3 regions of the Streptomyces sp. NPDC050509 genome follow, and region 2 is predicted to be linked to each of the others. Evidence: riboswitches for the same ligand, from Rfam matches in the RefSeq annotation. Region 2 holds a riboswitch; each other region holds the start of a gene.
What was found. Region 2 has a riboswitch for cobalamin ahead of ACIBJC_RS17355 (ABC transporter substrate-binding protein). Riboswitches for the same ligand answer to the same signal wherever they lie in the genome.

Region 1 (10,058 bases), on a different contig from region 2:
TCCTCGATCGCCCGGCGCACGGCCGCTTTGAGCGAGTATCCGGCATGGTCGGCTCCGAGGGCGACCTTCATCGGCTGATCCTTTCGAAGGGGGTTTCGTCTCTGTCGACGCCGTTCACGACGGCGACGCGTGTGTTCATCGGACGGCTCCCCGTGACCGGTCGACGAAGGAGGTGGCGATGCGTTGCCCGGACGCCGGGCGGCCGGCGAGGAGGTCGACCAGTCCGCGCACGCCGAGGCGGCCGATCGACGACGCGTCGTTGCGGACCGCGCTGATGGGCGGTGAGGCGAACTCGAACCAGTCGAGGTCGTCGAAGGAGACGACCTCGATGCGGGCGGCCCGCTCCGCACCGAGCCGCGCGCGCAGCGCGCGCACCGCCCCGAGGGTGGTCAGGCCGTTCGCGCCGAAGACGGCCGTGAAGGGGACGTCCCGGTCGATGACGCGGCACATGGCCTCGGCCGCGCCCTCGGCCAGGAAGTCGCCGGCGTCGAGAAGCCTGTCGTCGGTGCTGATCCCATGTCTCTCGCGCCCGGCAAGGTAGGCGGCGCGGCGTTCCGCGCCGGTGGAGATGGTGTCGGGGCCGCCGATGAACGCCACGTCACGGTGTCCGCGCTGCCGCAGCCAGGCCAGGACATGGCCGACGCCCTCCGCGTTGTCGGTGCCGTACAGCGGGGCGTCGACGCCCTCGACCGTACGGTTGAGGAAGACGAGCGGCAGCCCGGAGGCAAGGGTGACCGTGAGCTGCGGCGAGACCGTGCCCTGCGGGGAGAGCAGCAGGCCGTCGATGCGTTGCGAGGCGAAGGTCCGCAGGTATGCGTCGGCCTGTCCGGCGTCCTCGTTCGCGTTGGCCAGCAGCACGGTGTAACCGTGGTGCCGCGCCTCCTGCTCCGCGGCATGGGCGAGTTCGGAGAAGAACGGGTTGCGGATGTCCGAGACGAGCAGCCCCAGCACGTCGGTACGGGAACGCCGCAGGGACCGGGCGGGTCCGTTGGTGATGTAGCCCAGCTCGGCCGCGGCGGCGAGAACGCGGGACCGGGAGTCGGACGAGGTCTGGCTGCTCCCGTTGAGTACCCGGGACGCGGTACCCAGCGAGACCCCGGCCCGTGCCGCGACGTCCTTGATCGTGGTCACCGGCTCCACCTCCTTGTGGAAACGTTTCCATGGCGGGAATGACTCAAAGATCGCACACGGAACGCGAATGGAGCAAGACCTGTCCGCGTCCTGAGGCGGAAGCACCCGCGCGGGAGAACTCGGCCCAGGCGCGGGACGTCCGCTCCCGAGTGCCCCGTGATCTCACGGACTCTGTTCGGCAACTCGCTGCGGGGGTCGGTGAGTTGAAGGTCCGCTGTCGGTCGCTGGGGACGGTCCGGTGTCCCCGTGTCAGCCCGGGTGGAGGGCGTCCTTCAAGGGCGCCCCTACCTGATCCTGTGGAGCGCCCGCGGAGCGCCTTCTTCGACCAGCACCTCCGCCACCACCGGGGCCACCTGCTGGAGGGTCCGTCCGCCGTTCCCCGTCCCACGGGTCCGGCGAGTGCGGGGCCGATACCGCCAGGGCGGCCCCGGTCCGAAGGGGTGGCCGCCTGCGGGAGGCGGCCACCGGTGTTGCGTGGGTCTACTTGCTGAGGACGAGTTCGGGGTTGTCCCGGTCGGTCTGTGCCGTGGGGGCGGGGTGTTCGCGGGTGATGGCCTCGCCCTCGATGTCGATGCCGGGCAGGATCCGGTCGAGCCATCGGGGCAGGCGCCAGGCGCGGTCGCCGAGGAGGGCGAGGACGGCGGGCACGATGGCCATCCGGACGACGAAGGCGTCGAAGAGGACCGCGATGGCCAGACCGAACCCGATCATCTTGATCATGGATTCGCCGGCACCGACGAATCCGGCGAAGACCGCCACCATGATCAGCCCGGCGGCGACGACCACGCGACCGCTGGTACGGAATCCGGAGACGATCGCCTGCGCGGGCCGTTCACCGTGGACGTATGCCTCGCGGATCCGGGAGACCAGGAAGACCTCATAGTCCATGGCGAGGCCGAACACGATCCCCACCAGGAAGATCGGCATCATCGACATGATCGGGCCGGTCTGTTCGACGCCGAGGAGTTCCGCGCCGTGGCCGTACTGGAAGACCGCGACGACCACACCGAGCGAGGCCAGTACGGAGAGCAGATAGCCCAGGGCCGCCTTCAGCGGTACCAGCAGGGAGCGGAAGACGAAGAGCAGCAGGACGATCGCCAGGCCGACCACGACGATCAGGTACGGCACGAGCGCGTCCTGGAACTTCTTCGCGACGTCGATGTTCATCGCGGTGCTGCCGGTGACCTCGTACGTGGCCCCGGACTGCTGCTCGATGCCGGAACGTTCGGCCCGGATGGTCTTGACCAGGTCGATCGTCCTGGAGTCCGTGGGGCTGGTGGAGGGGGTGGCGGAGAGTATCGCGGCGTCGCCGGCCTGGTTGAACTGCGCCGGGGAGACGGAGACGACACCCGGGGTGTCCGCGATCCGCTGGCTGATCACGGCGGTGGCCGCCTTGGCATCGTCGGCCCCCTTGGTGTCCACGACGATGGTGAGGGGGCCGTTGAAGCCGGGGCCGAAGCCGTCGGCGAGGGCGTCGTAGGCGCGGCGTTCGGTGGTGGAGGTGGGTTTGGCCTCGTCGCCGGGCATGCCGAGCTGGAGGTCGGCGGCCGGCACGGCGAGTACGCCGAGGCCCACGACGCCGAGCAGCAGTACGGGCAGGGGGTGGCGTATGACCAGGCGTGCCCAGCGGCTGCTGGCGTTCTCCGCGTTGCCGGCGTTGTCGGTCTTGGTACGGCGGGGCTTCCGGCCCTTGCGGACACGGCGCGCGAGCACGGCGTTGGGCCAGAAGCCGAGGAGCGCCGGGACCAGGGTCAGGCAGATGAGGACGGAGACGACGACGGCGCCGGCCGCGGTGAGCCCCATCTTGGTGAGCATCGGGATGCCCACCACCGACAGCCCGGCCAGCGCGATGACGACGGTCAGTCCGGCGAAGACCACGGCGGACCCGGCCGTACCGACGGCCATGCCCGCGGCTTCCCGCGCGGCCCGGCCCTTTCCGCGTTCCTCGCGGTAGCGGGAGACCACGAACAGGGCGTAGTCGATGCCGCAGGCCAGCCCCAGCATCGAGGCGAGCGTCCCGCTGGTCAGAGACAGTCCGAACGTGCTGCCCAGGGCGATGATGGCGGTCATGCTGACGGCGACGCCGATGACCGCGGTCAGCAGCGGCAGCCCGGCCGCGGCCATGGACCCGAAGGTGATCAGCAGAACCACCGCCGCGATCGCGATACCGATCATCTCGGCGGACCCGCCCGCGGCAGGCTGGGTCGCCAGGGCGTCTCCGCCGATCTCGATGGTCAGACCCGCGTCCCGGGCCTGGTCGACGGCGCGCTCCAGGTGTTCCTTGCCGGCATCGGTCAGGTCACCGGCAGGTGCCTTGAAGGAAATGGTGGCGTAGGCCGTGGAGCCGTCCTCGCTGACGGCCTTCGCCTGGAAGGGGTTCACCGCACCGGCCACCTGTGGGCCATCGGCGGCCTCGTCGACCAGATCCTCGATCGCGCCCTTGTTCTCGGCGGCGGTGACCTTCTCCCCGCTCGGCGCGATGAACACGATCCGGGCGCTCGCCCCGTCGGCCCCCGTGCCGGGGAACCGCTCGTCCAGGAGGTCGAACGCCTTCTGGGACTCGATGCCCGGCATCGCGAACCCGTCGTCGGGCGAGGCCGGGGCCTTCATGGCGGCGAAGCCGACAGCGGCCAGGACGGCTATCCAGAGGAAGGTGACGCACCATCGCCACCGGAAGGCGATGCGGCCCACGTGATACAGAAAAGTTGCCATGACGGTGAGAAAGCCTCCACAACGGCGGTACAAGACAGGGGAAGAGAGGCTTTCTTCGTCCGCGTCGGCCGGGGGCCGGGACGGTGTGCCTCATTGATCTCCACGATCCCGTCCGGCCGGCTCCGCCACGAGGGAGCACCCTCCCGAACCAGGGGTGTAGCCAGCTACACCCCCCAGGCGATCCTTGGCGTTCTGCCCCTTCTCCTGGCGCGGGTGGGGATCAGCCGCTGTCTTCGGCCGTCCTGAGCCTCGTGCGCTTCACGTGATCGCGGCCGGCGCACCGCCCATGTCCGTTCCAGGAACGGGTGAAGCCCATCTGATAGGCGACCACGACGGGCTGGGCCCGGTCGCGCGTGCCCAGCTTGGTCATGATGCGGTTGACATGCGTCTTCGCGGTGTGGGGCGACACATGGAGCTGTTTCGCGATGTCGTCGTTGGACAGCCCGGCGGCGACGAGGCCGAGCACCTCGCGTTCGCGTTCGGTGAGGCGGTCCGTTCCGGGCGGTGCCGGACGCAACACGGGCTCGGGTCTGGTCAGGTAGTGGGCGATGAGCGCTCTGGTGGCCTTGGGCGACAGCAGTTCCTCGCGATGGTCTCCCGTGCGATCAGGTCGGCGGCCCGGTTGCCCGTACCCCGGTACGTCCTGGAGGGCGGGGCGGTCAGGGCGCCGCGTTCAGCAGGTCGAGCGCGCTGTGCTGGCGTGCCGCGTCCGTCGTGTCGAGGGGTCCGTTCCAGCGCAGCCCGTACTGGCCGAGAGGATTGCGGTCACGGGCGTACGCGGCGTCCGCCTGCCTGGACAGATACGCCGTGTACGGGTGGTCGGCGAGCGCCGCGTTGAGCTTGCCGAGCCCGCGGACGTGCGCGCCCTTGAAGGACGGGCCGTCGGCCCCGCAGTCACCGCCCTCGCACGGGTCGCGCAGGATGCCGCCGGTGTTCAGGGACGAGGAGGTGGTGGCCGCGTCGGCGATCTGTCGTGCCGTGGTGAGGAGCGCGGCGTCCTGGGTGGCTCGGTTCAGCTCCGTGAGCGCTCCGAGCAGCACACCCTGGTTGTACGACCAGACGGCGGCGCCGTTGTTACGGCAGGTGGACAGATCGATGCCGTCGTTCACCAGGCGCGAACTGTTGACCATCCCGGTCCCCTGGAACCACGACCAGCCGGCGCGGGCCCGGCCCAGATAGGCGGTGTCGCCGGGGATGCGGTTGTGCAGTGCCGCGTTGAGCTGGATGTAGAGGGAGTTGGCGATGGCGTTCTTGTAGGTCTTCGCGGTGCTCCACCACACACCGCCGCCGCAGACGCCGTCCCAGTACGAGGCCATGTGATCGGCGTCCGCGCGTGCGGTGTTCAGATAGCGGCTGTCACCGGTCGCGTCGTACGCGGCGATCCAGGCCAGCCCCCACCACCCGGTGTCGTCGATGTAGTCGTTGCGGAACTGGCCTCCCTGTGCGTTCAGTTGGCGATCGTAGGTGTTGGCGATGGCGTAGCGGTAGCTGGGCATCCCCGAAACGCGGATGTTGTCGATGACCGCGGTGAGCGCGTTGGCCGAGTTCCACCAGCCGGTGGTGTCGAACAGCCCGGTGCCGTTGTTGTAGAACTGCATCTGCGCCGTGGCCGCGGCCGTCCGGCGGTCCCACGCGTTCCAGGTCGTACGCGCCCAGGGTGTGCAGGCGATGTCCGTACGGTCGCCGGCCTTTCCGCAGGCGCGCAGCGCGCCGACCCCGTTGGTGTTCCAGTCGTCCACGTTGTACATGAGGGTGCGCCGGCCGCGCTGTCCGGCGGGCACGGTGGTGGCGCCGAGGCGGCTGCCGGAGCTCCAGGTGCGCCCGCCGTCGAAGGACCGGTCGAGCCAGACCTCGTCGCCGGGGCTGCCGTTGTCCGTCGAGGCCCAGCCCATCGCGTCCTGGTCGTCGAAGTGGAGGACGATCGAGCGGGAGAAGAGGGTGGTGGAGACGGGGCGACGGTCCTGCGGTGAGAGCGCGGGGTCGCGCGCGTCGCAGTACGTGTTGCAGATGGCCGCGGTCGGGGCGGCGCCCACGGCCGCGGCCGGGGCCACGGCTTGTGGGTTCAGGGCAGCGAGAAGCGCCACGGCGAGCAGTGCCACCAGATGACGCATCCGGACTGACAACGTTATCGACATGAGCGTCTCCGGGATCGACGAGATGGCTGAGAGCGCTCCCGGAACGTATGGCAATGGCGTGCCCACGTCAATGCGTCCTGAGCTTCCTCGCCTTCCGTCCCCCGGTGACGTGGGCCCTTCCGTTGGAGGGGACCAGGCCGGCGGGTGGGGCGACGGCCTTACCGGTCAGGCGCTCGGGAGGACTTGCCGCCGTCCGGCTCTGTTGTCACTCGGGCAGGAAGGTCACCTGGGGCGCCCCCGTGCGCGGATGGACGGTGACCACGCCCGTGACCTGGTACACGTCGGCCAGGAGTCGGGGTGTGAGGACTTCGGCGGGTGGGCCGCAGGCCACGCATCAGCCACAGGAAGAACGGCCCGCCGCACAGCGCGGTGAGTACGCCGACCGGATGCCGACCAGGGTCGCCGTCAGCGGCAGGACGACGAACCGCTTGTTCCTCACCGCGGGTACGTCGGCGAGGACGGGCTGGACGAGCGGGAACTTCTTCCTCTGCTCGACGCTCCCGGAGCCGGCCTAGTCGTAGAGGGCGATGACCTCGGGCCGACACTCGTCGACCTGCTCCCAGGAGACGTCGCCGAAGACGTCGTCCAGGTCGGCGAAGATTCCCCTTTCCGTACATGGCGTACGGATGAGGACGAACCGCCGGTCACAGTGGCGGGACCGTGCCGGACTCGCACCGGCTTCCTGGTTCCCGTCGCGGCGATGACCAGGCGATATTACGTTCCTTCGGGGGCCGGCAAAGTGCCCCCTTGCTGACAGCGGGGAGAAGGGGGTGGAAGGATGGCCGGAGCAACAAGGCGACGGCGGTCCGAGGAAGCCGGTGGAAATCCGGCGCGGTCCCGCCACTGTGATCGGCGAGCGAGCCCCGCACACGACCACTGCCCGCACAGGGCGGGAAGGCGCGGAGCGAGCCGTGACCCGAGAGCCAGGAGACTCACGCGGTCGCCTCCTCGACGGACCACCGGGGCGGATCTCCCCGGAAGAGAGGAACGATGCGGCATGTCCGCCGACACCGCCCCGCCCGGCCGCGAACCGGTTCCCTGCCGAGTTGTCGTGTGCCGTGACTGCTGCTGCGGCAGCCCGAAGATACCCGGCGTCGACCACGCCGCCCAGACCGCGCGTCTGCGGGCCCAGGTGCCGGTACGGGTCTCCGCCTGCCTGGACGTCTGCGAACAGGCCAACGTCATCGTCGTCCAGCCCTCCGCCGAGGGCCGCGCCGCCGGTGCCCGGCCCGTCTGGCTGGGGCTGGTCAACGATCCGGACGCGACCGAGGACATCGCCGCCTGGGCACGTGCCGGCGGGCCGGGTGTCGCACCTCGGCCGGACATACTCGACCTCTACACCATCACGCCCCCGCGACGGCGTACGGTCTCCTGACCAAACGGACGGAGAGCCGCACGGAGAGCCGGACGGAGGGACAGGAACCGTGGACGACGCCCGTGCCCCCGCCGGGCCGCGCATGCCCCGACCTTACGTTCCGCCGCCGGAGCTGCTGCCTCTACTACCGCGCGCCGAACGGTTCGACGTGCGGAGACCGCGGACTTGCCGACCTTCGGGGCAAGATGAAACTCAAGGTCCAGGACCTGGGGAGCCGTTCCAACGCCTCTCGCCCCGGTGTCGACAGGAAGATCGTCACGCGGAACCGGCGGCGGAAGGGGCTCGTCCCGCAACTGAAGTGCTGAAGTGCTGAAGTGCTGAAGTGCTGAAGTGCTGAAGTGCTGAAGTGCTGAAGTGCTGAAGTGCTGAAGTGCTGAAGTGCTGAAGAGCGGCACAGATCTACGGGATCTTGATGCGGACAGCTCCGCGCCCCGGAAACACCCGTCCCGAAGACCGTCGGGACAAGCAGGCGCCTCCGGGGCCTGAGGGGCGCTGAGGCCGGCCGAGGAACGGCGGGGCCGGCCTCCGGTGCGCCAGGGTCAGCCGGCGGTGCGGTGGCGGCGTCCGCGAGTGGCGGCCAGGAGCGCGGCGCCCGCGGCGAGCGCCGCGCCGCTCGCCCAGAGGGCGGCCGCCGCGCCGCCGGTGCCGGTGGCGGCCAGCATGCCCGGGGCGCCCGGGGTGCCCGGGTTGACAGGGGTGCCCGGGGCAACCGGGGCGGTCCGGGGTGCACTGATGGTCTGGGTGTGTGGCTGCTTGCCGTTTCCGCCGGCGGCGCCGTCCGGGCCGGGCGCCCCGCCGCTGCCCCCGCCGTTCTTCACCCGCACCGTGAACTGGGCGGTGTTGTTGGCCTGGTGGGTGTCGAACGTCAGCTCCCCGCCGTTCACCGACATGGTGCGCATCGTGGCGCGGGTGGTGGCCGGTGCGTCCTCGGTGACGCGCAGCGTGAACGGCAGGTCCACGGCCTGGCCCACGGCGAACGGCGAGCGGGTCGCGCACATGTACTGCGGGGCTCCGGGGCGGGGTTCGTCCGTTCCGAGGTCGGTCCAGAGGCGGCAGCGTTCGGGGACCTTCACCGCCGTGGTGCCCTCGGGAATGTCGACCAGCAGCCCGATCTGGTCGTCGGAGGTGAGGAGGTCGAAGGTGGCGGGCCCGTCGTTGCGGAGCTTCGCCGTCAGCGTCACCTCCGTGCCGGGGCCGGCCTCGGCGGTGACGGAGTCGCCGGTGACAGCGAGATCGGCGGTGTTGGCGGCGTTGATCTTCCACATCCCCTGTTCCGTCACGGTGCCGGGCGGGGGCGCTTCGCCGTCCGGCACCAGCGTGAGCACAGGTGCTTCGCCGCTCGGGCCGGAGCTCCTGGTTCCGCCGTCGCGCGGGTCCGCGGTGGTGGGGGCGGTGCCGGTCAGCGGCTTCACCCGGTAGTCCAGGAACTCGAAGAGCGCCGTCCCCTTGACATCGAGGCCCACGGAGGTCGACAGCCGGTAGCGCTTGCCCGGTTCGACCGGTGTGCCGACCCGGCACACGGCGGAGTCCAGCGTCCGCCCATGACCGGAGGGCAGGTCGTCGGTCGTGCCGTAGGCGCAGTTGGCGAACCGCGGTGCGAAGCCGAGGCCCTGGGTGGTGGTCAGCTTCAGTTCCACGCCGGACGCCGGGAGCGAGCCCATGTTGGCGACGGTGATGGGTGCTTCGAGCGAAGTGCCGGGCTCCGCACCGTCCTTCTGCGGCAGCCGGTTGACGACCAGTTCCACGGTGCCGACGGTGACCTGCACGGTGAGGGAGGCGATCGTCGCGTTGGAGGACGTCGCGGTGAGCCGGGCGGTCCCCGTGGTGCCGAGCGGAGCGTCCGGCTTGGCCAGCAGCTCCAGGAGGCCGCCGGCGAAACCGTCCGCCTCGATGTCCCTGACCGGCCAGGAACACAGGTTCCCGGGGCAACGGACGCCCATGACGTCGGCGAAGGCGGAGATGCCGGACACATCGATGGTGACGACCACGTCCTCCGCGGTGCCCCCGTCGGGATCGCCGGGCAGACCCCAGCCGATCTGCGCCGGGTCGCCCGGGTAGACCAGTGGTTGCGGCAGACCGATCTTGTCCCGGGAGACGGTGAAGTTCAGTTCAGGACTGAGCCGCGCAGCGCTGCTGCCCGATGGTTCGGCCTGGGCGGGGGCGCCGATGAGCCCCACGCCGAGCAGGGCGACCGCGATGGCGGTCAGGGCGCCGAAGCGCCGACGCCGTCCAGGAAACGACATGTCGCATACACCCTTCCGTTCGTTGGAAGTCTTCTGACGGACGCCTGGTGTGACAGATGGGTGCGGCGAATGGTTGTGCGGCGTCGGCTGTTCCAGGGACACGTGTCGCCACCCGGGTGACGACACGTGTCGCGATCTGCGTGACTTTGTCACCGCGATTGGCGTGGTCAGGGGCGGGGCGACACCCTCTGATGAGTAACACGCCGTCCGTAGAGCCCTGTTGGGTACGGCGGCGGATGGAAACATGGAGGATTTCGGCATGCGCAAGACGCTGCGGGAGCGGCTGCGGTACTGGTTCGACGGAACGATGGACCGCGGCACCCCGGCGCTGATCGGTTGGCTGGGGCTGGCCTCGTTGGCACTGATCACCCTGGTCTCCAGCACGGTGGTGGTGCTGGCCCACCAGGACACGGAGGAGAACGGCGGCTGGCCGGGCGTCGTCTGGATGAGTCTGCTGCGCAC
Region 2 (10,058 bases):
GATCAGTCCCGGTTCGATGAGCTGGTCGTCCAGCGCCCAGCCGTCCTCCCGGGCCCGCGCCGCCCGTTCCTCGAAGCGCCGGCCGTGCCCGGTCCTGCCGCCGTACGCCGCCCTGTCGTCCCGGGGCGGTACGGCGGGGAAGCCCCGGTCCTCGGGGTCGGCGGCCCGGCGCGCCCGCCACCGTGCCCACTCCTCCCCGGACCATCCCGCGGCGATCAGCGGCCCCGGCGCGGTGCGTTCGGCGGGCAGCAGATCGCCGATGCGGAAGGTCAGCGACATGGCGCGGCGCCGCGTGCTCTGGTGGACGAAGCGGATGCCGTCACCGTCGGGGACGGCCAGCGACACCGACTCGTCCAGCTCGTCCGCGAGCCGTTCCGCGAGCGGACCGAGCCGTCCGGGAAGCCGGGACGCGGACAGATAGGCGTTGCCCAGCTCCATGAGGCGCGGGGCGAGTACGGCGTCGGGGCCGGTCAGCCGTACGTACCCCATGCGGGCCAGTGTCGCGAGGACCCGGTCGAGCGTGGCGCGGGCGAGACCGGTGGTGCGGACCAGGGTGCCGATGCTCGCCCGGCCGTCGGCGTCGCTGAGCGCGCGCAGTACGGAGATGCCGCGCATCAGGGGTTTCACGGCCTCGGCGGGCGTCTCGGCGGGCGTCTCAACAGGAGGGGGAAGCGGCGTGGACGGCATCGGGTCGGCTCTCCGGTCTCCCGGCTCCGGCCCGGGACATCGGTCGAACGGGGCGCGGATACGGGGCGTTGACATGGGTCCCCGGTGAACGCAGACTCATGGCCCATCTCAGGTGAAGAATAGTTCACCAGGCGAACGGCAGTCAACGGGCGACCACGAGCGGAGAAGCGGATGCACACCTCGGTCGGCATCGTCGGAGGCGGCCCCGCCGGTCTCCTGCTGGCACGCCTGCTGCACAACGCGGGCATCGACAGCGTGGTCCTGGAGAGCCGCGACCGCGCCTACGTCGAGCGCCGCCAGCGCGCCGGAATCCTGGAACAGCCCACCGTGGACGCCCTGCGCGCCGCCGGGGCCGGGGCCCGGATGGACCGCGAAGGCCTGGTCCACGACGGCATCGAGCTGCGTTTCGGCGGGCGGGCGCACCGTATCGACTTCCCGGCCCTCACCGGCGGGCGCACCGTGATGGTGTACGCGCAGACCGAGGTGGTCAAGGACCTGATCGCCCTCCAGCTCGCCGGGGGCGGACCGCTGCTGTTCGGCGCCGAAGTGCTCGCGGTGACGGGCGCCGACTCCGGCGCACCCGCCGTCCGTTATCTGCACGAGGGCCGCGAGCAGGTTCTGACCTGCGACTACGTGGTGGGCTGCGACGGCTTCCACGGCATCACGCGCACCGCGGTACCAGAGGGCGCCCGGACGACGTACGAGCGGACCTACCCGTACTCCTGGCTCGGCATCCTGGCCGACGCGCCGCCCGTGTACGACGAGCTGATCTACGCGCACTCGGAGCGCGGGTTCGCCCTGGCCAGCATGCGCTCCCCGGCCGTCAGCCGGCTCTACCTCCAGGTACCGAACGGCACCGACCCCGCCGACTGGCCCGACGCCCGGATCTGGGACGAGCTGGACGCCCGCCTCTCGCTCCGGTCGGCGCCCGGACAGCGCTCGGCGCCCGGCCAGCCGCTGGAGCGCGGCCCCGTCACCGCCAAGTCCGTGCTGCCGATGCGCAGTTCCGTCACGGAGCCGATGCGGTACGGCCGGCTGCTGCTGGCCGGGGACGCCGCGCACATCGTCCCGCCGACCGGCGCCAAGGGGCTCAACCTGGCGGCGGCCGATGTCATCGTCCTCGCGCGCGCCCTGGCCGAGGTGTACGGGACCGGCTCCACCGCCCTGCTCGACGCGTACTCCGACACCTGTCTGCGGCGGGTGTGGCGGGCCGAGCACTTCTCGTTCTTCATGACCACGACCCTGCACACCGATCCGGCCCAGTCCGCCTTCGACACCCGCCTCCAGCTCGCGCAGCTCGACCGCATCGCGTCCTCGCCGCACGCCGCCGCCGAACTGGCCGAGAATTACGCGGGACTGCCGTTCGGCGGGTGAGCCGACCAGCGCGAGTGGGGGATGGAACGGAAAGGGGCTGGACGGCCTGGACGACCTCCGCCGCTTCCGCTGCTGGGCCGTGGCCATCGCCATGAACCAGAACGGTCTGATCGTCCTGCCGCCCGGCGCGCAGCAGATGTGGAAGAACGAGTACTTCCATCTCGACTGCGAGGTGACCCTCCACCTCAACGAGACGGAGGCCGACTACAACCTCGACATCCTGCCCCTGTCCTGGGACGCCGTCTCCGCGGATCTCACCACCCCGCCGGACGGCGGGCAGGACGGGCCGCGCTCGCGTTACGGGCTCGTACGGGACACGGGGCGCGAGCGCGGCGCCGGTGCCGCAGTATCTGACCCGGGCCAGGCCCGAGGATCCGCTGACCGTGCAGCGGGACTCGGACCTCCGCTGACCGGCGCCCGCACACCTGAACCGAGCCCGTACGCCTGCCCGAACCGCGCCCGTACGGAAACGCGTACGGAACTCGTACGGAAACGCGTACGGGCGCCTGAGGGTAATCCCGCACGTACCCCTGCCCACCCCCATGAGGCAGGGGTGCGTGCGGCCACAATGACCGCTCCCCCCTGAGAGCGGTCGAAACGTCAGGACCCTGACCGGAGAAACGCTATCGCCGGACGCCCCCGACGTGTGACGGTCAATCGACCGACAATCGGCACGGGAAAATGTGACGGGTGAGGCGCCGAGTGGTGCATGAGGCGAATGAGAAGCGTGGGAAGCATGAGAAGAACACCAGCCCCTTAGGGAGCCTTCCGGAGAAGCACCGGCGTCAACAGGCCCCAAAGCCCCCGCCGGATCCGCGCGCCCCCGGCCCGGCCGAACGCGAATTCGTCGCCTTCGCGTTCCGGTACGCCCACCGGATCCGCGTCGTCGTGGTCTGCTCCGGTGCCCTGCTCGCCGTACCGGCCATGCCGGTCGACGCCATGCCCGCCGCCTCGGCCGTCTCCGCCGGGGTCATCGTCTGGAGCCTGCTGCACTACCGGCTCGCACGGGCGGGCCGTCATCCGCGCCGGACCCTCGTCGCCGACCTCGCGGTGCTGACCGCGCTCTGCCTCACCCAGGCGCTGACCATTCCGGCCTCCCAGACCCAGTACGGCAGTACCTGGGTGCTGGTCGTCGTCAGCATCGTCGCCGTCGCCTACCAGCTCACGCACCCGGCGCGGCTCGCACTGCCGGTGGCCGCCCTGCTCGCCGCCGTCGATCTGGCCGGCGCGGTGCTCGACCGCCCCGACGGCTGGACGTACGCGCTGCCCAACGTGGGCTGGCTCTTCGTCCAGACCCTGCTCTGCCAGGGGATGTACCGGCTCGTCCTGCGCGGCAGCAGGGCCGCCGACGCGGCGGGCGCGCGGGCCGCCGAGGCCCGGCGGCGGCACGATGTCGCGCAGGCCCAGCGGTCCGCCGAGCGGGAACACCTCGCCACGCTGCACGACACCGCCTGCGCCACCCTGCTGATGGTCTCGGCGCACGGCGGCTCCCTCGACCCGGGCGTGGTCCGCACACAGGCGGGCAAGGACCTGCGCAGACTCGCGGCGGAGCGCGCGCCCGCACACACCCCGGAGTCGCACGGGTCGCACGGGTCGCACGAGTCGTACGAGGCCTACGAGACGGGCCTGACCGACCTGACCTGGGAACTGCTCGCGGAACTCGACGGCCACCCGCTCTCCGTACGCACCGCGTTCGACCGTACGCCCGGCTCCCTGGGCCCGGTCACGCGCTCCGCCGCCGTCGCCCTGCGCGGCGCGCTGGGGGAGGCCCTGCGCAACGTGGACCGGCACGCGGGCACCGGCTCCGCGACGGTCACGGCGGCCAGGGACGGCGACACCGTCACCGTCGTCGTCCGCGACGAGGGCACCGGCTTCGACCGGGCGCGCGTACCGGCGCACCGCCGGGGGCTGGCCCGCTCGATCGTCGAACGGATGGAGTCGGCGGGAGGCCGGGCCACGATCGCCTCCCGCCCCGGCGAGGGTACGACCGTACGGCTGGAGTGGCCCCGTGTCTGATCCACAGTCACGTTCCTCGATCGGGGACAACGCCGACGGCATCGACGGCATCGGCGGCATCGGCGGCGATCCGCTGACCGACCGGATCGCCCGCGACATGCGCGCCGGGCTGCGCGTCGCCGGGCTGTTCATCCTCACCGCCGTGCACCTCGGACTCGCCCTGCCCGCGCTGCTCACCAGCCTGCGCGACTACGACCAGCCCTGGGTGCAGCTCTTCGCGTTCACCCTGCTGACCCTTCTCATCATGGTGGACGCGCTGCTCGGCGCCGACGGGCGCGGCCGGCCGCGCCCCTGGGTGGTGCTCGGCCTGACCTGCGCCCTCGTCGCGTCGACCGTCGCCACCAGCCGGCTGCCCGTGGAGGACTTCATCGGGATCCCGCACTGGACGTTCCTGGAGATCGGCTGGTTCGGGGTGCTGCTGCTCTTCGACGCCGGACTGGGGCCGACGCTCGTCTTCATCGGCGGTCATCTCGCCCTCACGCTGGGGCAGTTGCTGCTCGCCGGGGTGCCGACCCGGCAGGCCGCCTCCGGCATGGCCGTCAGCGCCCTGGCCATCTGCACCTTCCAGGTCGCCGCCGCGATGCTCGCCCGGTCGCTCGGGGAGTGCGCCGCCGCCGCGAGCGCCACGGGACGCGAACAGGAGCGCGTACGTACGGAGGCGGCCGTCGCCGCCCAGGTCCACGCCGACCAGCGGGCCCGCTACGCCGAACTCGGCCGCTCCGTCCTGCCGTTGCTGACCGGGCTCGCCGACGGCTCGCTCCGTCCCGGCGAGGGGACCGTACGGCGCCGCTCCGCCGTCGAGGCCGCCCGGCTGCGGCGGCTCTTCGCGGAGCGCGACCACGCGCACGATCCGCTGCTCCACGAACTACGGGCCGGTATCGACGTCGCCGAACGCCACGGTGTCGACGTACAGCTCGCTGTACGCGGGGCCTCGGCCCCGGTGGACCGGCGGCTGCGCCGCGCGCTCACCGAGCCGGTGCTCGCCGCGCTCGCGACCGCCGAGCACAGCGCCCGCGCCACGGTCGTGCGCGGCGGCGGCCTGGTGCGGGTGAGCGTGGTGACGGACGGCCCGGCCTCGGCGCTGGCGGAGATCCCGGAGTTCGCCGAGCGCGGGGTGCGGGTCCGTACCGTACGCAGCGAGGGGCTGCTGCTGGTGGAGGCGTCCTGCACCCTCGACGCCCCGGCGGGGAGTACGGCCCCGGCGGACGGCACGGAGGATGGCACGGCAGACGGCGTGGCGGCCGGCGCGGAGGACGCGCTCGCCGCTGTCCCGGCCGGCCGGGGTCACAGCTCGTCCAGCGATGTCAGCCCGTCCTGAATGGCCCGCGCGACCAGGTTCGCCTTGGTCGTCGCGGGCCGGCCCGCGTTGGCGTACTTGATCCGTACCCGCTCCAGATAGGTGTTCACCGTACGGACCGAGAGCCCCAGGCTCGCCCCGACCATCGCCTTGGACTCCGACTGGAACCACTCCAGCAGCACCTCCACCTCGCGCGGGGTCAGCGCGGGCCGCCCCTTGCGCGCGTCGCTGCCGAACGCCCCGGCCAGCGCGGGCGGTGTGTACGGGCGGCAGTCGGCCGCGGCGAGGGTCGCCGCCATGAGGTGCCGTTCCCCCTCGGCCTTGGTGAGGTAGGTGAACGCACCCAGGTCCAGGCAGGTCAGGGCGGTCTCCTGGCTGTCCTGCATGGTGTAGACGATCACCTGCCGCTCCCGGGCGACGAGTTGCCGCAGCTCGGGGTAGGCGGGCACCCCGTGGGCGAGCTGGAGGTCGAGCACCACCACATCCGCGTCCCGGCCGGGACCGCTCGTCGCCACCGACAGATCGGGCCCCTTGGCGGTCACCGCGATCGGCCGCTCCGACGCCGCGTACCAGGACTCGATGCCCGCGAGGACCACGGGATGGTCGTCGATCAGGGCGACGCTCACGGGCGCGGTTTCCGGCATGCCCCATTGTCCGCCGCCCCGGAGCGCCGCAGGGCGGAAAGCGCCGGAAAGTGCCGCAGTGGGGCGGAAAATCGCCTGTGATAGCTTGCCGAGGCCAGTCGAACCCATGTACGTGGGTCAGGGAATCCGGTGCGAATCCGGAGCTGACGCGCAGCGGTGAGGGCGACGGGCGGGGCATCGGCCACTGGACGGCAGTCCGGGAAGGCGCTTCCGTCCGGATGACCCCGAGTCCGAAGACCTGCTGGCGGCCTCCGTCCGCGTCCCGTGGCGGGGGAGCACCGTACGACCGGGCTCCGCGCATGGGCCCTCGACGCAGAGGAACGACTCCGTGCCGATCGCACGCCTTGCCCGCCGTACCGCTCTTGTCCTCGCCGCGGGCACCTTGCTGCTGACCGGCTGCGGCGGAGGGGGAACGAGCACCGCTCAGGACGGCGCTTCCGGGTCGGACTCAGGGGCCGGTTCCGGTTCCGGCAAGGCCGCCGGTTACCCCCGTACCGTCACCAACTGCGGTCAGAAGGTACGGATCGACGCTCCGCCCGAGCACGCCGTCTCGCTCAACCAGGGCACCACGGAGGTCATGCTCTCCCTCGGCCTCGGCGACCGGATGGCCGGCACCGCCACCTGGACCGACCCGCTGCCGAAGAGCCTGGAGAAGGAGAACGCCAAGGTCGAGCGGCTGGCGGACAACAACCCCTCCTTCGAGAAGGTCCTGGACGCCGAGCCCGACTTCGTCGCCTCCTCCTTCGAATCCACCCTGGGCAGGGGCGGCGTGGCCACGCGCGCGCAGTTCGAGAAGCTGGGCGTGCCGACGTACGTCTCCCCGTCCGACTGCGCCAAGGACAACAGCGGCGACACCGACGGATCGCGCGCGACACCGCTGACGATGGAGGACATCTACGGCGAGATCCGCGATCTGGCCACGGTGTTCGACGTCGAGGACCGTGGCGACCGGCTCATCGCCGAGCTGAAGGGCCGGATGAGCGAGGCGGTCGCCGGGATCGACGCGAAGAAGGCGAAGGACACCACCTTCCTCTACTGGTTCGCCAACTCCGAGGCCCCCTACATGGGCGGCTGCTGCGGCGCGCCCGGCATCATCACGAACGCCGTCGGCGCGAAGAACGTCTTCGACTCCACCCATGACGAGTGGCCCCAGATCAACTGGGAGACGGTCGCCGACCGCGACCCCGACTTCCTCGTCATCGGTGATCTCTCGCGCAGGTCGGAGACGGCCGAGACGGCGGCGAAGAAGATCGAGTTCCTGGAGACCAACTTGGTCACCAGGAACATGGACGCGGTGAAGCACCAGCGGTACGTCCGGCTCAGCGGCCAGGCGATGAACCCGAGCATCCGCACCGTGGAGGGCGTCGAGCGGGTGGCGGCGGCGCTGCGCGCGTACGCGCCCGCCGCGTGACGACCACGGAGCGGCCCACGACCACGGAACAGGCGTCGCGCACGTCCGCCGCGACGGAGAGCGCGGCCCCGCCCCCCGCCGGCCGGTTCCGCCGGGTCCGGGCGGCGGCCTGGGCCCGCCCCGTGGGCTGGGCCTGCGCCCTCGCCCTGCTCGCGCTCTCCGTCGCCGTGGCGATCACCATCGGGCCCGCGGACATCCGCGTCGGCGACGTCTGGTCGGTCGTCGCCGCGCATCTCGGCTGGGGGGAGTCGCACCTCACCCCGATCCGCGACGGCATCGTCTGGAACCTGCGGCTGCCACGTACCCTGCTCGCCGCCGTGTGCGGCGCCGGGCTCGCGGTGTGCGGCGCGATCATGCAGTCCCTGCTGCGCAACCCGCTCGCCGACCCCTTCGTCCTCGGCGTCTCCTCGGGGGCGTCCACCGGCGCGGTCCTGGTGGTCGTGCTCGGGGCCGGGGGAGGGGCGCTGTCCATCTCGGGCGGGGCGTTCCTCGGCGCGCTGTGCTCGTTCGCGATGGTGCTGGTGCTCAGTCACACGCTCGGCGGGACGACGGACCGGGTGGTGCTCTCCGGGGTCGCCGCGATGCAGCTCTTCTCCGCCCTCACCTCCTTCGTCGTGATGACGGCCGCCGACGCGGAGACCACCCGCGGGGTGCTGTTCTGGCTGCTCGGCTCGCTCAGCGGCGCCGGCTGGACCGACGTCCAGGTCTGCGGCGCCGTCCTCGTGGTGGCGCTGGTGGTGTGCGGCGGGTACGCGCGCACGCTCGACGCGTTCGCCTTCGGGCAGGACGCGGCAGGACACCTCGGCGTCTCCGTGGCCCGTACGCGCCTCGTGCTGCTCTGCGTCACCGCGCTGCTGACGGCCGCGCTGGTCTCCTCGGCGGGCGCGATCGGCTTCGTCGGGCTCGTCCTGCCGCACGCCGCCCGCGCCCTGGTCGGCCCGGGGCACAGCCGGCTGCTGCCGGTCACCGCGCTGGCCGGGGCGGTCTTCCTGGTGTGGGTCGACACCCTGGCCCGTACGGTGCTCGACCCGCAGGAGGTACCGGTCGGCGTGGTGACGTCGCTCATCGGGGTACCGGCGTTCGTCCTGGTCCTCCATCGCACCCGGAGGACAGGATGACGACGACCGACCCGATGACGACGACCGCGCCACCGGGCCTCCGCGCCGACCGGGTCTCCCGTACCGCCGGGGGCCGCCTCATCCTCGACGGGGTCTCCCTCGCGCCCGCGGCCGGTTCCACGGTGGGGCTGCTGGGCCCGAACGGCTCGGGCAAGTCCACCCTGCTGCGGCTGCTCTCCGGTGTCCTCGCCCCCACCGCCGGCGTCGTCACCCTGGACGGCAGGACGCTGGGCGAGGTGGGCCGCCGCGCGGTCGCGCGCCGGGTCGCCGTGGTCGAGCAGCAGACCGACACGCAGGTCGAGCTGAGCGTCCGCGAGGTCGTACGGCTCGGCCGCGTCCCGCACCGCCGGGCCTGGTCGGCGCCGTCCGCCGAGGACGACACCGCCGTACGGACGGCCCTGGAGCGCAGCGGACTGACGGAGCGCGCCGAGCAGTCCTGGCACACCCTGTCGGGCGGCGAGCGCCAGCGTGTCCAGATCGCCCGCGCCCTCGCCCAGGACCCCCGCGAACTGCTCCTGGACGAGCCGACCAACCACCTCGACATCCAGCACCAACTGGAGCTGCTGAACCTGGTCGCCACGCTCCCGGTCACCACCGTCATCGCCCTGCACGACCTGAACCTCGCCGCGATGTACTGCGACGAGGTGGTGGTCCTGCGCGAGGGCCGCGCGGTGGCGGGCGGCGCCCCGGGCGATGTCATCACCGAGGAACTGATCGCGGACGTCTACCGCGTACGGGCGGCGGTCACCCGGGACGCCGCCGGGGGCCGCCCCCATGTGCGGTTCCTCGGTACGGTGCCGCGGGACTGAAGCCCCCCGCGACTGAGGCACCCCGCGGCTGAAGGGCCCCGCATCTGAGGGCCCCGTGCCCGGGTGACGGTCCGGCCAGGCTTATTGCATATGATGCGCAAGTGCCGAACTACCGCATTCGAACCGCGACCCCCGAGGACGCCGACGCCGCCCGCGTGGTGATGCTCGACACCGTTTACCACGACTTCCGTTCGGGGTATGTGCCGCGCTGGCACGGCGACATCATCGACATAGAGGCCGCCTACCTCACCCCCGCGCGCCACACCCTGCTGGTCGCCGTGGAAGAGAGCGGTAGTGAGGGGGGAGGCGGTGCGGGGACGGTCGTCGCCACCGCGGCCCTCGACTCCCGGGGTCCGGCGCATCCGCCCAACCCCCGCTGGCTCGCGGAGCGTTACCCCTCCGGGGAGACCGCTCAGCTCCGCCGGGTGTACGTACGTCCCGCCCACCGCCGCCAGGGGCTCGCCCGCGCGCTCGTGCGCGAGCTGCTGGACTTCGCCGCGGCGGACGGCGGCTACTCCTCGGTCTATCTGCACACCGATCCGGCGGTCACCGGCGCCGAGCCGTTCTGGCGGTCGCTCGGGAAAGTGGTGTGCGACGAGCGGGAGGGTGCGGAGGGGGTCCCCGGCGCCCCCGGTGGCACGGGGAGCGTCGTTCACTTCGAAGTCCCCATGGTCTGACGCGGAGCCCTCGCGACCGCCCGCC
Region 3 (10,058 bases), on a different contig from region 2:
GCGGCGGTGAGCTTGGGCGCGGTGGCCGCGCCGCCGCTGTCCTTGGTGACGACGACATCGATCCGGTGCCGGCGCAGGATGTCCCGCTCCCCGTCGAGCGTGAACGGCCCCCGGTCGAGCAGGGTCTCCGTACGGGCGGGGTACGGCGGTTGCGGGGCGTCCACGGACCGTACGAGGAACCAGTGGGCGTCGAGTTCCGGGCCCGCGAAGGCGGCGAGCCTCATCCGTCCGGTGGTGAGGAAGACGCGGCGGGACCCGCCGAGCCCGCGCAGCGCCCCGGCGGCCTCCTCCAGCGAACCGGCCGTACGCCAGTCGTCGCCCGGCACGGGCGCCCAGGAGGGGCGGCGCAGCGCCAGCAGGGGAACGCGGGCGGTGGCGGCGGCGAGGGCGGCGTTCGCGCTGATCGTCGCGGCGAAGGGATGGGTGGCGTCGACGAGCGCGTCCACGCGGTGCTCGCGCAGCCAGTGCGCCAGCCCGTCGGCCCCACCGAACCCGCCGACGCGCACCTCGCCCGGCGGCGGTACGGGCCGGGCCACGCGCCCGGCGAGGGACGTCGTCACACGCGGCCGGGGGTCCGGCCGGTCGTGGAGCAGTTCCGCGAGGCGCCGCGACTCGGTGGTCCCCCCGAGGATCAGCACATGCAAGGGCAACGGTTCTCTCCATGACTCAGGACGGCACGGGTACGGGTACGGGTACGGGTACGACGGGTACGGGCGCGGGCGGGCGCAGCGCCCAACTCAAGCACACCGGTCTGCGCTCCGGCTGGACGACCGGCGCCTGTGCGACGGCGGCGACGACGGCCGCGTACACCGCCCTGCTGACCGGCGACTTCCCCGACCCGGTGACGATCACGCTGCCGAAGGGCCAGACCCCGGCGTTCGCGCTGGCCACGGAGGAACGGTCGGCCGGGGCGGCCACGGTGGGCGTGGTCAAGGACGCGGGCGACGACCCGGACGTCACGCACGGCGCCCTGGTCCGCGCGACGGTACGGCTGCTCCCGCCGGGCGCGGGCGTCGTCTTCCGGGCGGGCCCCGGCGTGGGAACGGTGACGCGCCCCGGGCTGCCCCTGGAGGTCGGCGAACCGGCGATCAACCCGGTCCCGCGTCAGCTCATGCGGGCGCATGTGGCGGAGGTGGCGGGGCGGTACGGCGGCACGGGCGACGTCGAGATCACGGTCGCCGTGGACGACGGCGAGGAGATCGCCCGCTCGACGTGGAACCCGCGCCTGGGCATCCTGGGCGGCCTGTCCATCCTCGGCACGACGGGGGTGGTCGTCCCGTACTCCTGCTCGGCGTGGATCGACTCGATCCGGCGGGGCGTGGACGTGGCGCGCGCGGCGGGCCGTACGCATGTGGCGGGCTGTACGGGCTCCACCTCCGAGAAGACGGTCGTGGCCGTCCACGGCCTGCCGGAGGACGCGCTGCTGGATATGGGCGACTTCGCGGGGGCGGTCCTCAAGTACATCCGGCGCCACCCGGTCGACCGCCTGACGCTCTGCGGCGGCTTCGCGAAGCTCTCGAAACTGGCGGCGGGCCATCTCGACCTGCACTCGGCGCGGTCCCAGGTGAACAAGGCGTTCCTGGCGGAACTGGCCTCGGCGGCGGGCGCGGACGAGGCGCTGGCGACCCGGGTCGCGGAGGCCAACACGGGCCTGGAGGCGCTGCGCCTGTGCGAGGCGGCGGGCGTCGCACTGGGCGACGCGGTGGCGGTGCGGGCCAGGGCGGAGGCGCTGGCGGTGCTGCGGGGGGCGCCGGTGGAGGTGGACGTGATCTGCATCGACCGGGCGGGGGCCGTGGTGGGACGCAGCGAGCGGTCCTGGTGAACGCGGCCCGGCACGGCCACGTACACCACGGCGGAAAGGAATCGATCCCATGGCAGCACCACTGTCCGCCTCGGCCTTCCTCGCGGCCCTGCGCGCCGAGGGCGTGAAGGTCAAAGAGGTCGGCAACTGGCGTACGCACAACCGCAATCACAAGGGCCCCTGGGGCCCGGCCAACGGCGTGATGATCCACCACACCGTCACCTCGGGCACCACGGGCTCCGTGGCGCTCTGCCGCGACGGGTACGCCGCCCTGCCGGGGCCGCTCTGTCACGGCGTCATCGACAAGACCGGTGTCGTCCACCTCGTCGGTCACGGCCGGACGAACCACGCCGGGGGCGGCGACCCGAAGGTACTCGCGCGCGTGATCGCGGAGGACTACGGCGACCGGCCGCCCAAGCCCACCCAGGGCAACACCGGCGGCGCTGACGGCAACGCCCGCTTCTACGGCTTCGAGTGCGTCAACCTCGGTGACGGGAAGGACCCGTGGCCACAGGCCCAGCTCGACGCGGTCGAGCGGGTGGGCGCGGCGATCTGCCGGGCGCACGGGTGGAGCGCGCTCAGCGTCATCGGCCATCTCGAATGGTCCAACGACAAGATCGACCCCAGGGGGTTCGGGATGCCCGGCATGCGCGACCGGATCGCCGGGCGGCTGAAGACCTCCCCGCCCAAGAAGTGAGCGTCGGCGGGACACGGTGACGGCGGGACACGGAGCGCGCCTCCGTGTCCCGCCGTTCCCGTGCGAAAGGGGTCAGCCCGGAGAGCACTCATGGCCGCCGTCCCCGTCCCCGTCCCGGTCCCGGTCCGCCGAGTACAGGTGGCTGTCCCTGAACTGCTCCGCGCCCAGCGTCCTGCCCACCATGATCACCGCCGTACGCACCACACCCGCCGCCTTCACCTGCGCGGCGATGGAGTCCAGCGTGCCCCGCAGCACCAGTTCGTCGGGGCGGCTGGCCATCGCCACCACCGCCGCCGGGCAGTCCGCGCCGTAGTGCGGCAGCAGTTCGTCCACCACCCGGTCCACGTACCGCGCCGCCAGGTGCAGCACCAGCAGCGCGCCGCTGCGCCCCAGCGTCGCCAGGTCCTCGCCCTCCGGCATCGGGGTGGCCCGCTGGGCGATCCGGGTCAGGATCACCGTCTGGCCGACCGTCGGTACGGTCAGCTCCCGCTTGAGCGCGGCTGCCGCCGCCGCGAACGCCGGTACGCCCGGCACCACTTCGTACGGCACGCCCGCCGCGTCCAGCCGCCGCATCTGCTCGGCGACGGCGCTGAAGACGGACGGGTCGCCGGAGTGCAGCCGCGCCACGTCATGGCCCTCGCCGTGCGCCCTGACCAGCTCGGCGGTGATGCCGTCGAGGTCCATCCTGGCGGTGTCGATCAGCCGCGCGTCCCGCGGGCAGTCGGCCAGCAGTTCGCGCGGGACGAGGCTGCCCGCGTACAGGCACACCCGGCACTCGGCCAGCCTGCGGGCGCCGCGCACCGTGATCAGGTCGGCGGCGCCGGGTCCGGCGCCGATGAAGTACACCGTCATCGTTCGTCTCCTGGTCCTGATCCTGGTCCTGGTCCTGGTCCCGCCCCTGACCCTGTTCCTCCGGCCGGGGCCACCGGTTCCTTCGATGTCTTCGTGACCGCCCACTGCGTGACCGGCATCGCCTGCCGCCACCCCGTGAAGCCGCCGACCGGCACCGCGTGCGCGACCGCCAGCCGTACCAACTCCCCGCCGAACCGCCGGTACCGGTCGGCCAGCAGCGCCTCGGACTCCAGCGTCACCGTGTTCGCGACCAGCCGGCCGCCCACGGGCAGCGCCTCCCAGCAGGCGTCGAGCAGCCCCGGTGCGGTCAGCCCGCCGCCGATGAACACCGCGTCGGGTACGGGCAGCCCGGCCAGCGCGGCGGGCGCCGCGCCGACGGCGACGCGCAGCCCGGGGACGCCGAGCGCCCGCGCGTTACGGCCGATGCGCTCGGCGCGCGCCGGATCGCGCTCCACCGACACCGCACGGCAGGACGGGTGCGTACGCATCCACTCGACCGCGATGGACCCGGACCCGCCGCCGATGTCCCACAGCAGCTCCCCGGGCTCGGGGGCCAGCGCGCCCAGCGTGGCGGCGCGCACATGGCGCTTGGTGAGCTGGCCGTCGTGCTCGTACGCCGTGTCCGGCAGCCCGGGTACGGCGCCCAGGCGCGGCGCCCCGGGCGCGCGGCGGCAGTCGACCGCCACGACGTTGAGCGGGTCACCGGCGGGCTCGTCCCACGCGTCGGCGGTGGCGGTGAGGTGCCGCTCCCGGTCCGACCCGAGCTGTTCGAGTACGTGCATCGGGCTCGGCCCGTAGCCGCGCGCCCGGAGCAGCTCCGCCACCTCGGCCGGCGTCGCGGCCCCCGCGCTGAGCACCAGCACCCGGCGGCCGTCGTGCAGCGCGGCGGTGAGCCGGTCGGCGGGACGGCCGACGAGCGTGACGACCTCCGTGTCCTCCACCGGCCAGCCGAGCCTGCCGCAGGCGTACGAGACGGACGACGGATGCGGCACCACCCGCAGCGCGGCGGCGCCGACGACCTCGCCGAGCGCCCGCCCGATCCCGTAGAACATCGGATCCCCGCTGGCCAGCACCGCGATACGGCGCCCGGCGTGCGCGGCGAGCAGGCCGGGCACGGCGGGGCGCAGCGGGGACGGCCACGCCACCCGCTCCCCCGCGCACTCGCTCTGCGGCAGCAGGCCGAGCTGCCGGCCGCCGCCGATCACCACGTCCGCGCCGCGCAGGGCGTCCCTGGCGTCGCCGGAGAGCCCGGCCCAGCCGTCAGCGCCGATCCCGACCACGGTCACCGGCATGCCGGGCGGGGACGGGGGCGATGGCGCATCAGGGGGCGGGACACTCACTGCCGTACACCTCTGAACTGGGAGAAGACCGACCTCGCACTCTACTGTCCGCCCACCCCTGGCCCCGCGACGGGCCCCGCGACAAGTGCTCCGGGACCCGGTGGCGCGATGCCCGCCAGCAGCGCCCGTACCGTCTCCCGCGCGGACGTCGCCCGCGCCATGCTGGACTTCATGGCGGCGCCGGAGACGGTCCGCCACGTGGTGGGCGTCAGCGACTGACCTCCCCCACGGCCCCCGCGCCGACCCCTTCGGAAGCCGAAGCGGAAGACGAAGCCGAAGCAGAAGCCGAAGCGGGATCCGTCCGCGGCCGGAGCGCCTTCTCGGCCAGCGCCCCGAAGATCAGCCCGAAGGCCGTCCACAGCAGCGCCTGCACACCGAGCGACGCGAGCCGGAACTCCCACAGCAGCGCGGCGGGGAAGGACGCGGGAACGGCGTCGGTGTTGGCGGGCAGCACCAGACACGCGAGGGCCACGGCGGCCACGTAACCGCCTCCCGCGACGAGCGACGCGTTCCAGTTGCCGAGCCGCGGCGCCAGCCGTCTGCCCGCGATGACGGCGGCGACCGCCAGCAACACGCTGAGCAGGATCATCAGGAAGAACAGCGTGGTGCGTTTCCCGATGGTGTCCGGGCTGCCGACGGCGGGCGGCGCCGCCGGATACTTCAGGAACGGCACCAGATAGACGGTGGTGAAGGCGGCCCCCGCGACCAGCGCGGCGGTCGCCCGCGGACCGAACCGGCCGATCCTGCCCAGGCTCACGGCGAAGACCAGCGAGGCGATACCGCCCAGGGCCACCCCGTACACCAGCACGCCGGTGGCGAGCCCGAACGTCGACTGGACCGGCCTGCTGACCAGTTCCTCCTCTTCCTCCTCGGCCGCGGCGGAGTCCCCCGCCGCGCCGTGCTGATGCGCCGGGGCGGACCGGGCCTCCTCCTGCGCGATGGAGTCCCGTACGGACGGCTCACCCGCGAAATAGGCCAGCGTGAAGGCGAGAAGCCCTGCCAGCACGCCCGCGACCATGCCGCGGACCAGGAGGTTTCTGACGGTGGAGGCATGCATGCGCGTATATCTCCGTTATCTCCGTGCTCCGTGGTCGCCGTCAGGTCAGTGGCAGGGGAAGCCGAGGAGATGACGGCCGTCGTGCACCCACTCGTGCACACCGGCACCGGAGATCACCGACGTCGCGCCCTGCTCGGCGCCGACGAAGTAGAGCAGCACCAGCATCAGGGTGCCGACGAAGACCGCCCACGGCAGAACGGCGCGCAGCGGAAGCGGAGCCGGAACGGCGGCGGTGGACGAGGTGGGCGAAACGGCCGTGGTCGTGGGCGCTATGGACTGAGCCATGGCACATCCTCCTTGGGGAACTCGCGTCCCGTTGCATGGAGCTCGAACGACGGCCTTCGGGTCTGACTCACCGGACCCCCGCCGCGTGGTGACGCGGCCGGCACCCGGCATACAGTGGCGCGACCGTGCCGGAATCTCACCGGACTTCCGTCTCGCCGTCGTGGATATCGACGTGAAGGTACCGCGAACCGGCAGACGGGCCAAGGGGGCCTTGTCATGACGATCCGCGTCCTGCTCATCTCACCCGCCATGGGACCGGCCCTGCGCGCGGCCCGCTTCGGCGAGGAACCCCAGGAACCCGAGCAACCGGAGGCGCCCGGCACCCCCGGGACCGGGCCGGGGAGCGCGGTGGACGCCGCCGGGGTGCGTCGGACCGAAGCCGTACGGGAGGACTTCCTCCGTACCGCCCGCCCGTCCGCCGTGTACGTCTCGCCCTCGCCCCGCTGCCGTACGACCGCCGGCCTGCTCGGCCTGGACGCCCGGCCGCTGACCGACCTCGCGCCGTGGGCGATGGGCCGCTGGCAGGGCAGGACCCTCGACGAGGTCGCCGCCGAGGAACCGCGGTCGGTGAGCACCTGGCTCACCGACCCGGCCGCCGCGCCGCACGGCGGGGAGTCCCTGCTCGCGCTGTACGCCCGCGTCGGCCGGTGGCTCGACGCGCTGGACCCCGGCACGCCCCGGGTGGTCGCCGTGACCGAACCGGACCTCGTCCGCGCCGCCGCCGTCCACGCCCTCGGCGCGCCCGCCGGGGCGTTCTGGCGGTTCGACGTACGGCCGCTGACCGTCACCGAACTCACCGGGCGGGACGGCCGCTGGAACCTGCTCGGCGGCCGTCCGCTCACCGGCGGCCCGCTCACCGGCGAGGAGTCCGGACAGGAGATCTGAGGGCCGGCGGACCTGAGGGCCGACCGATCCGAAGGTCAGCCGATCTGAGGCTCAGCGGATCCGGGGGTCAGCGGCTCCGGGGGGCAGCGGCTCCGGGGGTCAGCCGCGGCCCTTGGCGCGGTCCAGCGCGGCCACACCCACGGCCGCCAGGCCGACCTGGATGACCAGCTCGATCCAGTCGAAGCCCCTGGTGTCCGCGACGCCGAACGCCGCCGCGACGAACGTACCGACCAGCGCCGCGACGATACCCACGGCGATGGTCCACAGCATCCCGATGCGCTGGCGCCCGGGCACCACGAGCCGTCCGAGCACACCGATGACGATGCCGACGACGATGGCGACGAAAATGCCGGATATCTCCATGTCCCCTCCTCTTCGCCCATTACTGCCGAAAGTGCGAAAGTGGTACTCGTCGACCGTGTGCCCGCCTTACGGACGCCGAACCCTCAGCCTCGCGGCGACGTCCAGTAGGGGTCGCGTCCGGTCAGCGCCAGCAGTACGTCGAACGCGGCGGCGTCCTCCGCCACCGCCACCGGCTCCCCGAACACCCCCATCTTCCGGGCCGTCGGCGCCAGCGCCCCGAACTCCGCGACCAGCACCCCGACGAGCGACGCGTCCGGCTCGTACGGCTGCCCCGTCGCCCGCGCCAGATCCCACGCGTGCACCGTCAGGTCCCCGAGCACCATCGAGCCGACCGTCCTGGCCGGCAGCCCCATCGCCCCCGACGTGCCCTCCTCGGCGCCCGGCGCGTCCCAGGCGTCGACGAGCCGCACCGTCTCCGCGGCGAACCGCTCACGCCACTGCCCCGCGAGATGCTCGGGGGCGGCGCCGAAGTCGGCGTCCCGCTTCGCGGCGAGCGCCTGGAAGTTCACGACGACCTGGAAGAGATGGTCCGCGAGGGCGTGCACGTCGTATTCGGCGCACGGCGTCGGCGCGCCGAGCTGGTCGTCGCCGATGCCACGGACGACGGGGAGGGCACGGTCCGCGGCCACCCGCAACAGCGCGCTGATCTTGGTGTCCCTCTTGGTGTCGGTCTTGTCGATGCCGGTCTTGTCGCTCATGGCTCCGACCGTAGGGACGGCCGGACCGTGCGTCTTGAACAAACGCGACACGTGAACAAACGCGACATAGGATCCGGCCATGGCTGGTCCACGGCGTGACACCCGGGGCATCGTCGACGCCCCCGGACTCTTCGCGCGCGTACGGTTCCGCCGCCGCGAGCCCGCTCCGGCGCTGCGGCCGTATCTGGAGCACTACTGGCTGATCGACTGGGACCTGGAGCAGCCGTACGTCTCCCACGTGGTGCCGCACCCCTCGGTGAACGTGGTGTTCCAGCGCTCCGGCACCCTCGCCCCGCACGGGGAGGTCGCGGGCGTCGGCCTGGAGCTGTTCACGCAGAAGCTGGCGGGCCGCGGCCGGGTGTGCGGGGTCCAGTTCCGGCCGGGCGGCTTCCGGCCCTTCGCGCCGCACCGGCCCGTCGCGGAGTGGACGGGGCGCCGGGTCCCGGTCGCCGACGTCCTGCCCACGGCGGACGCGGACATCGCGGCGATCCTGGACCCGGACGACGAGGACGCGCGGGTGGCCGCGCTCGACACCCACCTGCTGGGCCTCGCACCGCGCCCCGACCCGCAGGCCCTGCACGCCATGGCCCTCGTCGACCGGATCAGGACGGACCGTACGATCCGGCGCGTCGCCCGCCTCACCGAGGAGGAGGGCGTCTCGGCGCGCTCGCTGCAACGCCTCTTCGCCGCGTACGTGGGCGTGGGCCCCAAGTGGGTCATCCTGCGCTACCGCATCCACGAGGCCCTGGAGCGCGCGGAGTCGGGCGCCGTCGACTGGCCCGCGCTCGCCGCCGACCTCGGCTACAGCGACCAGGCGCACCTCGTCCGGGACTTCACCGCGACGGTAGGGGTCCCGCCCACGGCGTACGCCCGCTGACGCGGCGGCTTCCGGCACCAGACCCGGGACGGGACGCGGGTGTACGAACAGGGGCTCCTCCTCTCTCCCCCGCACGGCCGGGAAATGCCTGGCCCGCCCGGTCGCGCGGTGGCATCCTGACGGCGTGAACGGACCGGAGATCCAGATCGCCATCGCCCCCGAACTGCGCCTCTTCGTCGCGGCCGAGCGCCGTGCGGGACGTACGGCCCTGCGCACCGACGGCTCGTCCACCCTCGGCCACGCCGTCGAATCCCTCGGCATCCCGCTCACCGAGGCGGGACCGCTGCTGGTCGACGGCCGCGAGGTGCCCTTCTCGCACATCCCGGCCGCGGGCGAGTCCGTGGACGTACGGTCCGTGCCCCGGCCGCAGACCGTGCCCGGCGCGCCCCTGCGCTTCCTCCTCGACGTCCACCTCGGCACCCTCGCGCGCCGGCTGCGGCTGCTGGGCGTCGACGCGGCGTACGAGAGCGAGGACCTGGGCGACCCGGCCCTGGCCACGCTCTCCGCCGCCGAAAGCCGGGTGATGCTCTCCCGCGACCGCGGACTGCTGCGCCGCCGCGAGATCTGGGCCGGCGCGTACATCTACAGCGACCGCCCGGACGACCAGCTCAGGGACGTGCTCCAGCGCTTCGCCCCCGTCCTCGCGCCCTGGACCCGCTGCACCGCCTGCAACGGCGAACTGGGCCCTGCGGACAAGGAGTCCGTCCAGGAACAGCTCCAGCACGGCACCCAGCGCGGCTACGACGTCTTCGCCCGCTGCGCGGCCTGCGGACGGGTCTACTGGCGCGGCGCCCACCACGCCCGCCTGGCGGCGATCGTCGACGACGCGGTACGCGAGTTCGGCGACGCGGCGGCGTGACGCGGGGCCGAGGGCCCGGGAACGAAGACCCGGGAACAAGGGCCTGGGAACAAGGGCCTGGGAACAAGGGCCTGGGAACAACGGTCCGGGACGAAGGCCCGGGAACGAGGACGCGGGAACGAGGACCCGGGGTCCGACGCGTCAGAAGGCGTACCGGTCCCCGGTGTCCGGCGCGAGGACCCGGTGCCGGTGGTTCTCCGGGTTGAGGTCGTCCGCGCCGCCGTTCCACGCGGTGTCGATCCGTACGACGATCTCGTCCGGCCCGCCGGTCGTCCGCAGGTCGAGCGTCAGCTCGCTGCTCCGCCCGATCGGCCGGAGCAGCCCCGTACGGCACAGGACCGTAC

Region 1: it holds a riboswitch for cobalamin, as region 2 does, so the genes downstream of both, ACIBJC_RS06760 ((2Fe-2S) ferredoxin domain-containing protein) here and ACIBJC_RS17355 (ABC transporter substrate-binding protein) in region 2, are expected to answer to the same signal.
Region 3: it holds a riboswitch for cobalamin, as region 2 does, so the genes downstream of both, ACIBJC_RS09365 (CbtB-domain containing protein) here and ACIBJC_RS17355 (ABC transporter substrate-binding protein) in region 2, are expected to answer to the same signal.

What each region holds. Positions count from the first base shown of each region.
Region 1 covers NZ_JBITHL010000002.1:316,982-327,039, forward strand. Annotated here, with positions in the region: gene ACIBJC_RS06725 (RpiB/LacA/LacB family sugar-phosphate isomerase) at 1-71, opposite strand, end outside; gene ACIBJC_RS06730 (LacI family DNA-binding transcriptional regulator) at 136-1,131, opposite strand; gene ACIBJC_RS06735 (MMPL family transporter) at 1,612-3,843, opposite strand; gene ACIBJC_RS06740 (response regulator transcription factor) at 4,064-4,363, opposite strand; gene ACIBJC_RS06745 (glycoside hydrolase family 76 protein) at 4,503-5,978, opposite strand; partial or broken gene ACIBJC_RS06750 (histidinol phosphatase) at 6,184-6,309, opposite strand; gene ACIBJC_RS06755 (hypothetical protein) at 6,278-6,493, shown strand; cobalamin riboswitch at 6,526-6,661, opposite strand; cobalamin riboswitch at 6,787-6,912, shown strand; gene ACIBJC_RS06760 ((2Fe-2S) ferredoxin domain-containing protein) at 6,976-7,353, shown strand; partial or broken gene ACIBJC_RS06765 ((2Fe-2S)-binding protein) at 7,440-7,523, shown strand; gene ACIBJC_RS06770 (hypothetical protein) at 7,893-9,596, opposite strand; gene ACIBJC_RS06775 (potassium transporter TrkA) at 9,856-10,058, shown strand, end outside.
Region 2 covers NZ_JBITHL010000005.1:403,530-413,587, forward strand. Annotated here, with positions in the region: gene ACIBJC_RS17325 (IclR family transcriptional regulator C-terminal domain-containing protein) at 1-687, opposite strand, end outside; gene ACIBJC_RS17330 (4-hydroxybenzoate 3-monooxygenase) at 859-2,061, shown strand; gene ACIBJC_RS17335 (hypothetical protein) at 2,141-2,647, shown strand; gene ACIBJC_RS17340 (sensor histidine kinase) at 2,767-4,077, shown strand; gene ACIBJC_RS17345 (hypothetical protein) at 4,070-5,395, shown strand; gene ACIBJC_RS17350 (DNA-binding response regulator) at 5,362-6,018, opposite strand; cobalamin riboswitch at 6,097-6,279, shown strand; gene ACIBJC_RS17355 (ABC transporter substrate-binding protein) at 6,347-7,429, shown strand; gene ACIBJC_RS17360 (FecCD family ABC transporter permease) at 7,426-8,547, shown strand; gene ACIBJC_RS17365 (ABC transporter ATP-binding protein) at 8,544-9,356, shown strand; gene ACIBJC_RS17370 (GNAT family N-acetyltransferase) at 9,458-10,033, shown strand.
Region 3 covers NZ_JBITHL010000003.1:48,256-58,313, reverse strand. Annotated here, with positions in the region: gene ACIBJC_RS09395 (cobalt-precorrin-6A reductase) at 1-644, opposite strand, end outside; gene ACIBJC_RS09390 (cobalt-precorrin-5B (C(1))-methyltransferase) at 662-1,822, shown strand; partial or broken gene ACIBJC_RS09385 (N-acetylmuramoyl-L-alanine amidase) at 1,872-2,486, shown strand; gene cobM (precorrin-4 C(11)-methyltransferase) at 2,571-3,350, opposite strand; gene cbiE (precorrin-6y C5,15-methyltransferase (decarboxylating) subunit CbiE) at 3,347-4,642, opposite strand; gene ACIBJC_RS09370 (CbtA family protein) at 4,899-5,747, opposite strand; gene ACIBJC_RS09365 (CbtB-domain containing protein) at 5,793-6,032, opposite strand; cobalamin riboswitch at 6,070-6,227, opposite strand; gene ACIBJC_RS09360 (histidine phosphatase family protein) at 6,249-6,917, shown strand; gene ACIBJC_RS09355 (GlsB/YeaQ/YmgE family stress response membrane protein) at 7,017-7,280, opposite strand; gene ACIBJC_RS09350 (TIGR03086 family metal-binding protein) at 7,364-7,978, opposite strand; gene ACIBJC_RS09345 (DUF6597 domain-containing transcriptional factor) at 8,058-8,855, shown strand; gene ACIBJC_RS09340 (Mut7-C RNAse domain-containing protein) at 8,980-9,714, shown strand; gene ACIBJC_RS09335 (hypothetical protein) at 9,856-10,058, opposite strand, start outside.